DNA from 2 places in the Synechococcus sp. KORDI-52 genome. Region 1 is predicted to be linked to the other one. Evidence: predicted binding sites of a transcription regulator. Region 1 holds the regulator's gene; the other holds the start of a gene.
What was found. The regulator NtcA, encoded in region 1, controls nitrogen genes in cyanobacteria. The targets are predictions, from matches to a motif close to GTANCNNNNGNTAC.
Positions count from the first base shown of each region.

Region 1 (4,027 bases):
GGGTGCCACCACATACAAAGGTGGTGGGTCGGAGACGGCAGGCAAGGAAGTGAAGCCGGCGCGCTGCAGAGCCTGCTGATCCCGATCCAGGGAGTTCTGGAAGGCTTGGGGGTCGACAAGGCTTGTGGTCATCGCGGCAACATCCGTCCGGGCGACCCCGGCAAGACCTTGAATGTAGCGGCGAGATGACATTCCACAAGGGGATTGACACCACCCATGGTGTTTGAACAGGGCGAGAACCAACCGCCTGCGAGGCTTGAACAACTGCACACCACCAATGAGCCAACCACCTGGACACCGCACCGATGGTCGAAGCCCGCGGCAGTTGCGACCGTTCTCGGTGAGCTGGAATCCCATGGGGTTTGCCTTGAGCTCCCTAGTGGTTCACACCGGTCGAACCGCTGTTCTCTGCAGCGTCTGCCTGGAGGAGAAGGTCCCCCGCTGGCGCAAGGGAGAGGGGTTGGGATGGCTCAGCGCCGAATACCGGTTGCTCCCGGGCTCCACGCCGCAGCGGCAATCCCGAGAGTTGATGAAACTGTCGGGCCGAACGCAGGAGATTCAACGGCTGATCGGCCGCAGCCTGCGCGCCGTGATCGACATGGAGCGCCTTGGGGAGCGCACCTTGCTGATCGACTGCGATGTGATCCAGGCCGATGCCGGCACCCGGACGGCGTCGATCACCGGGGCTTGGCTGGCCCTTGAACAGGCCTGCCGGTCGCTCGTGCAGCAAGGAGTGCTGGAACAATCACCCCTGGTCGACCAGGTGGCTGCCGTGTCCGTCGGCCTTGTGAATGGCGAAGCCTTGCTGGATCTCGACTACAGCGAGGACAGCAGGGCTGAGGTGGACCTGAATGTTGTGCAGGCTGGCGATGGTCGCCTGCTGGAGATTCAAGGAACAGCGGAAGGAGCCCCCTTCAGCCGCAGCCAGCTCAATGATTTGCTGGATCTTGCGGAGCCGGGCCTGACATCCTTGATGCAGGCGCAACATGGAGCCTTGAACGAGCACAGCAGCTTTACGTAATAACGGCTACATGGCGGCCACCGATGGCTCCGTAACTTCGCTTCATCAGGGGGGTTGTCATGACCAGTAGCCGAGGTTTCAGCCGATACGCCCCACAGATGGTGGCTCCAGCTCCCAGTCCAGAGCCGGCCAATCGCTCCCTGTTGGAGATCATCCGCGATCTGGATGGCGCCAGCAGTGAGCTGGTGGACCGCAACAAGACAATCTTTTTTCCCGGAGATCCCGCCGAACGGGTGTATCTGATCCGCCGGGGAGCTGTTCGCCTCTCCCGCGTGTATGAATCAGGCGAAGAGATCACGGTGGCCCTGCTCCGCGAGAACAGCCTTTTCGGGGTGCTCTCCTTGCTGACCGGTCAACGATCCGATCGCTTCTATCACGCAGTGGCCTTCACCAGGGTTGAGATGGTGACAGCACCGGCGACATCCGTGAAGGCCGCCATCGAAGCGGACACCAGCGTTGGGCTGCGCTTGCTTCAGGGCCTGTCCAGCCGGATTCTTCAGACCGAAACAATGATCGAAACCCTGACCCACAGGGACATGTCTTCGCGTCTGGTGAGCTTCTTGCTGGTGCTGTGCAGAGATTTCGGCGTGGCCGATGAGCTGGGCATCACCATCGATCTGCGCCTGTCGCATCAAGCCATCGCTGAAGCGATTGGCTCAACCCGCGTCACAATCACGCGTCTGCTGGGAGACTTGCGCCAATCCGGTCTGGTTCAGATTGATCGCAAAAAAATCACCGTTCTGGATCCGATCGCTCTGGCCAAACGCTTCAGCTAGACAGCAACGCGACCGACAGGTGCAGCCATGAGCGGCTGGGCGTTAATCCTCGTTCTCCTGGTCCTCGGAGGCGTGCTGTCGACCCTGGGTGACCGGTTGGGCAGCCGCGTTGGCAAAGCCAGGCTGAGCTTGTTCAAAATGCGCCCGCGGCGAACCGCCGTTCTGATCACAGTGCTGACTGGCAGCCTGATCAGCGCACTGTCGCTCGGCCTGCTGCTGCTGGTGAGCCGCCAGCTGAGGGTGGGACTGTTTGAACTTGATGCTCTGCAAGCCCGGCTCCAGGACAGCCGACGGCAGCTCGATGCAGCCGAACGGGAACGGGACAAGACCCGAACGGACACCAAGCGGATTGCTGCTGAGCTCAAGCAGGCGCAGCAACGGGCGGACACCCTGCGCCTTGAACTGGCTCCGCTTCAGGACGAACGCGCCCAACTCGAGGCCGAGCGCGAACGATTAACCCGCGATATCGCCTCCCGCGATGCCGATATCCAGCGAACGGAAGCTGAATTGAAGAGTGTGCGCAGCCGCATCCGATCCGGTGAGCAGGAACTCAAGGATCTCGAACGCAATCTGGTCGCCCTCAGACGTGGGTCGGTGGTGATCAGCAGCGGACAGACCTTGGCGCGAGCAACGGTTCGGCTCGACGCTCCAGAGCAAGCAAAACTCGCTGTCGACAGGCTGCTTCAGGAAGCCAATCTCAATGCCTACGCCAAGGTGAGGCCGGGTGAAGCCCCCAAACGCCAGTTGATCCGCGTCCCCCGCAGCGACGTGCAACGGCTGCAAAGCATCATCCGAGAACCGGACACCTGGGTGATCTCACTGCGCTCCGCCACCAATGTGCTGCGCGGCGAAACGGCGGTGTACGCCTTCCCCGAGGTGCGTCCCAACCGTCGGGTGGCGCAAAGCGGGGACGTGCTGGCCACCACCACACTGCAACAGGATGAACGCACTCCGGAGAGCATCCGCACACGCCTGAACCTTCTCCTGGCTTCGGCCTATGCGGAGGTGCAACGGCGGGGATCCCTCACGGAAGGGCTGCAGTTTGATGGATCGGCCGTCTCTCAACTGGCCCAGAGTCTGATGGAAGAGCCCAGCCAAAGCGTGATCTTGAAGGTGATTGCTTCTGGGGTCAGCGAGAGCGCCGATCCTGTGGTCGTCAAGATTGAGGCCTCCCGATGAAGCGGGTTGCGGTGCTCGATCCAGGCCGCTGCAAGTGTGGCCTGGTGCTGGCCGATCTTGATCTTGGACTTGTCCGCGAGGGCCACCTCCTCACCCCAGAGGCCGTGGAACCCTGGCTGGAGCGGTGGAATCAAGACCAACCTCTGGACCGCATCCTGATCGGCAATGGCACGGGAAGCCAGGCATGGATCAAACGGCTCAAACGCCTGGGCAGCCTCACGGTGATTCCGGAACAGGGAAGCACCCTGAGGGCAAGACAGCGGTACTGGACGCTATGGCCCGCTCGAGGTTGGCGCCGAGTCCTGCCGACGGGGCTGCGCATTCCACCGGTGGACCTGGATGCTGTTGCCGCCCTGGTGATGCTGGAAGAGCACCTTCAATGCCACCTGCGATGGCCAGAGCCGGCCCCAAAGTTCGTGCTCAGAACCGGGCCCTGACCATGAAGGTGTAGTCACCTCCCGGTTCAAGCTTGTAATCGGATCGCACCAGGAACCGGCGTAGGGCATCCTCGATCAGAGCCCGTCCCAAGGACGGTTCCACCACCAGCTCACCCCGGTCAAACCCCCAGGAAAACTGCCACTCGAAGCCACCGGCCGAAACCTCGCCCTCCACACACTTGGCCTGAAAACACTGGCGGAGCACCCGCAGATGGGCTGTTGTCGCCGGAAGCGCCGGCATCAGTCGTTGCACTCCAGGTCATGGCGGAACCCGTTGATCCAAGTTCCAGCGCGCTCAAAACTTTGGCGCTGAAGACGTTCGATCGCCTCCAGAACAGCATCAAGAACCGCCTCGACACAGGGTTGCTCCAGCTTGCTGAAGGGACCAAGAACATGGGACACCGTTCGGGCTCGACGCTCGGCAGGGTTCTCAGCTGGTGCACCTATGCCGATCCGCAATCTCGGAAAGGCCTGGGTTCCGAGATGCTGAATGGTGCTGCGCAGTCCGTTGTGACCACCAGCTCCACCCTGAGCCCGCAGCCGCAGGCGACCGAGGGGAAGATCCATGTCGTCCACCAGCACCAGCAGTTGGTGCGGTTCAAGCCCAAACCAAT
Region 1 covers NZ_CP006271.1:194,316-198,342, forward strand. The annotation lists gene KR52_RS01080 (cob(I)yrinic acid a,c-diamide adenosyltransferase) at 1-132, opposite strand, end outside; gene rph (ribonuclease PH) at 278-1,021, shown strand; gene ntcA (global nitrogen regulator NtcA) at 1,081-1,797, shown strand; gene KR52_RS01095 (DUF3084 domain-containing protein) at 1,825-2,976, shown strand; gene KR52_RS01100 (resolvase) at 2,973-3,413, shown strand; gene KR52_RS01105 (DUF3146 family protein) at 3,397-3,654, opposite strand; gene pth (aminoacyl-tRNA hydrolase) at 3,654-4,027, opposite strand, start outside.

Region 2 (4,027 bases), 340 kb from region 1:
ATCGCATAAACGGCACCGGGATCGCTATCCCGAAGCACCACACAATCGCCGTAGTTGTTGAACATGTGGGCGACATCTTCGAGAGACTCGCCCTTGGCGATCCCTGTGGTGGCCCTGTCGGTGATGTTGATGGAGGTACCGCCGAGTCGGTGCCAAGCACTGTCAAACGACAGGCGCGTGCGCGTGCTTGGTTCGTAAAACGCGTTGATCAGAATCTTGCCGGTGAGCGGCGTGTTGTGACGGCAATAGCGATCTGGATTGCTCTCAAATTTCGCCGCCAGCCGAAACACCTGCAACAAAACCTCGGGGCGAAACGGTTGGATCGACACCACGTGCTGATCCACCAAATCCTTCAAAGGCTCAACGTCTTCGGCAATGGCAGCCAGCAGCTCCTGGGGTTGGTTCTGCCCGTAGACATCGGGCCCCATCGGCTCAAACCGAATCTGAACCGATGACGCTTCCACAACTGCTGATTTGGCCTGTGCCATAGCGGGATCGGGATCAACACCCTGTTTGCCAAACCGAGTGCTAAAGCCAGGAACTACATCTTTCACCGGTAACAACAACCACACTGCTGCGTCCATGAAGAACCAGCTTCTTAACCAAACCTCCGGAAAAGATTGTGCTGTGGTGACGGGTTTCAGAAGACATCACCAAACCCGGCCATTGCGCCACTCCACCCACCAGATCAGCAGCAACACGAGCACCGACAGCACCAGGGCGAACTGACTGGCCACCAGCAAAAACTGAAAGCCCGACAGACCAACGAGGCCAGCCATCACAGGAACTGTTTGGATCATCCCTCCTCCTGCAGCAAGGTGAAGTCGAAGCGTTCCGGCCAAAACCGACTGCCCATCAGCATCACAACCGCCGACACGGCCGCCGAAAACACAGCAGCGCAGTAGGGCGCGATCAGCACATAGGCGAGCAGGCCCACAACGCTGCCGGCGAGCATGGCCGCAATGGCAGCGGTGCGGTTGGCCGTACGCCAGTAGAGCCCACATGCCACAGGCCAGACCGTGGAGGCCACCAGGGCACCGGTGAAGAACAGCACCGACGCCAGCGAATCCAGCCGCGGCCAGGACAGCGCCAGGGTGACGACGGCCAATCCCACCACCATCAGCCGCGCCGCCTGCTTGAGCTGCAGGTCGCTGGCCTGGGGCCGCAACAGGCGGAAGTACACATCCTCCGCCAACAGATCGGCAGTAGATGCCAGCAACGAATCCAAGGTGGAAGTAAGCGAGGCAAACACCACCACAAACACCAAGGCCGCGCCGCCGGCCCCGAGCAGATCGGCTGCCATCACAGGGAACACCATGTTCACCTGCTCGAGAGGCAACTCACGGGCCAGGGCCACCAGGCCAATGGAGCCCGTCACCATCGGCACGCTCATCCAGGCGATTCCCCCCAACACGAAGGACGTCATCACCACCGAGCGCCGACTGGCGAAAACCCTGGACCACCAAATGTTGTTGTGAAACACCTCGCCCATCGAAAAGAGGGCGGAATTCCAGGCGATCAACAAGCCCGCCGGCAGCAACAGATCAAGCCGATCAGGATGCTGGGCCAGCAAAGAGGCATGCACCTCGGGCATCGGGAATTGACGGAAGGCAAGCACCGCCACCACCGCCAGCAGCACCATGATCAACAGCGACTGGATGAAATCGGTGCCGATCACAGCCCGCATTCCGCCGAAGAGGGTGTAGACGGTGGCAACACCAATCACCACCACCATTCCCACGTGGTAGTCGAAGCCTGAAAGGGCCTGCAGCAGCAAGCCAGCACCCATCGCCTGGGTCATCAGAAAGCCCAGGGTGTAGATCGCGGTGATCAGCATGAACACCCACCAGGCCAGTCGTCCGTACCGCAAACGGATGAAGTCGCCGCTGGTGCGCCCGTTGGGCATCAACTGCTTGATCCGCGAGGCCAGGGGGGCGAACAGAATCAGGCCAAGCCCAGCCAGGGCATAGCTGAACATGCCCCAGAGGCCGGTTTTGTAGCCGAATTCAGGGGCAAGCAGGGTGGTGTTGCCGGTGACCCAGGAGGCCATCAACGTGGCCGTACTCAGAGCCAGCCCGATGTTGCGCCCCGCCAGCATGTAGTCGTCGGCATTGCCTTGACCGCGCCTGCCCCAGGCAATCCCCAGCGCCACCCAGAGAACAGAGAACAGCACCACCAACGCCCAGGCGATCCCGGGCTGAAGGAAGGGAACCGAGTCAGCGGGCATCCGTCGACCCCCTGCGGTTCCAATACATGTGTCCGCGCAGAATCATCACCACCGTCGCCGCAGTCACAACGGCACCAAGGGCAAAGATCAGACGCGCCCAGAGCAATTCATCCAAGGCGAAGAGTGTTTGAACTCCAGAAACAGATAAGCAAAGGGGGCAGCAGGCCCTGGCCCTTTGCCCTCCATTCAGGTGCCTTCGGATACTCAAACAACAGGCGATCAGCGTCCGATCGCCTGAAATTGCGGAATGTGTAGCAACCACCACCCGAAGTGGAGTGGGGCGACGCCTTGGATACGCCCGGCTTGCGCGACAAGGATGTTCACCGACTACAAACCCACGGTCGGCTTCGACGAATATTTCTGCAGCGAAACGGCCAGGCCGCGCGCCGATCTTGCCCCACTACTCGCATCACTAGGGCAGATGGGATTGCCCGAGCTCAACCGCAGCCATGCCTCAGCCAGCCAGCTGCTGCGTCGCCTTGGCGCCACCTTCCGCCTCAACGATTCCGGGCTCAAAGGCAGCGAACGAATTCTCCCCTTCGATCCCTTGCCTCGGCTGATCGGCCGCAGCGACTGGATCACCCTGGAGCAGGGACTGCTGCAACGCCTGGAAGCCATCGACCGCTTCCTCGCTGACATCTATGGCCCCCAGCAGATCCTCAACGACGGAGTGATCCCACGGGAAGACGTTGAAAGTTCCTCCGGTTGGCGACCTCAGATGCAGGGCATCAGCCTGCCGCTCAACCGCTGGTGCCACATCTCCGGGCTCGACCTGATCCGCGACGGCAATGGCACCTGGCGGGTGTTGGAAGACAACCTGCGCTGTCCGTCGGGGGTGGCCTATTTCCTCGAGAACCGTCGGGTGATGAAGCGGTTGTTCTCTGGCCTATTTGAAGGACGTGCCGTTCAACCGATCGACGACTATCCCTCCCATCTGCTGCGCACCCTTCAGGACCTGGCGCCCTGGAGTGACGCCCCCCGCGTGGCGATCCTGACGCCCGGGGTGTTCAACAGTGCCTATTTCGAACACAGCTATCTGGCCCAAGAAATGGGCATTCACCTGGTGGAGGGGCGCGATCTGGTATGCGAAGGCGGCCGGGTGTGGATGCGCAGCACCAACGGCCTCAAGCCCGTGGATGTGATTTACCGCCGCATCGACGATGATTTTCTTGATCCCACCGTGTTCCGCAAGGACTCGATGCTGGGGGTGCCGGGCCTCATCGACGTGCTGCGGCAAGGACGGGTCGCCATCGCCAACGCCCCTGGCACCGGCATCGCCGACGACAAGCTGATCTATGCCCACGTGCCGGCAATGATCCGCTACTACCTCGATGAGGAGCCGATCATCGAGAACGTCCCCACCTACCTCTGTGCCCGGCCAGACGATCGGCTCTATGTGCTCGAACACCTCGAACAACTGGTGGTGAAATCAGTGGCGGAAGCCGGAGGCTACGGAATGCTGATCGGGCCCCAGGCCAGCCGATCGGAGCTGGCGGACTTCGACACGAAGATCCGTGCGAATCCCCGCAACTTCATCGCGCAGCCCACGCTGCAACTCTCCACCGTGCCGTCCCTCAGTGACGGAGAGCTCTACCCCTGCCACGTGGATCTGCGCCCCTACGTGCTGCGCGGCGCAAGCAACTGGGTCAGCCCAGGCGGACTGACGCGCGTGGCCCTCAAGCGGGGCTCGCTGGTGGTGAATTCGTCCCAGGGAGGCGGCTGCAAGGACACCTGGATCGTCGACGACCAACCGATGGCAGCACCGCAACCCCAGGAGGCTGTGCCGTGCTGAGTCGCGTT
Region 2 covers NZ_CP006271.1:536,947-540,973, reverse strand. The annotation lists gene KR52_RS02710 (aspartate carbamoyltransferase) at 1-488, opposite strand, end outside; gene KR52_RS14710 (hypothetical protein) at 651-800, opposite strand; gene KR52_RS02705 (sodium:solute symporter family protein) at 797-2,227, opposite strand; gene KR52_RS15220 (hypothetical protein) at 2,217-2,342, opposite strand; gene KR52_RS02700 (circularly permuted type 2 ATP-grasp protein) at 2,544-4,019, shown strand; gene KR52_RS02695 (alpha-E domain-containing protein) at 4,013-4,027, shown strand, end outside.
Region 2: KR52_RS02700 (circularly permuted type 2 ATP-grasp protein) is a predicted target of NtcA. The motif match lies at 2,418-2,431, and genes of this name have one in related genera.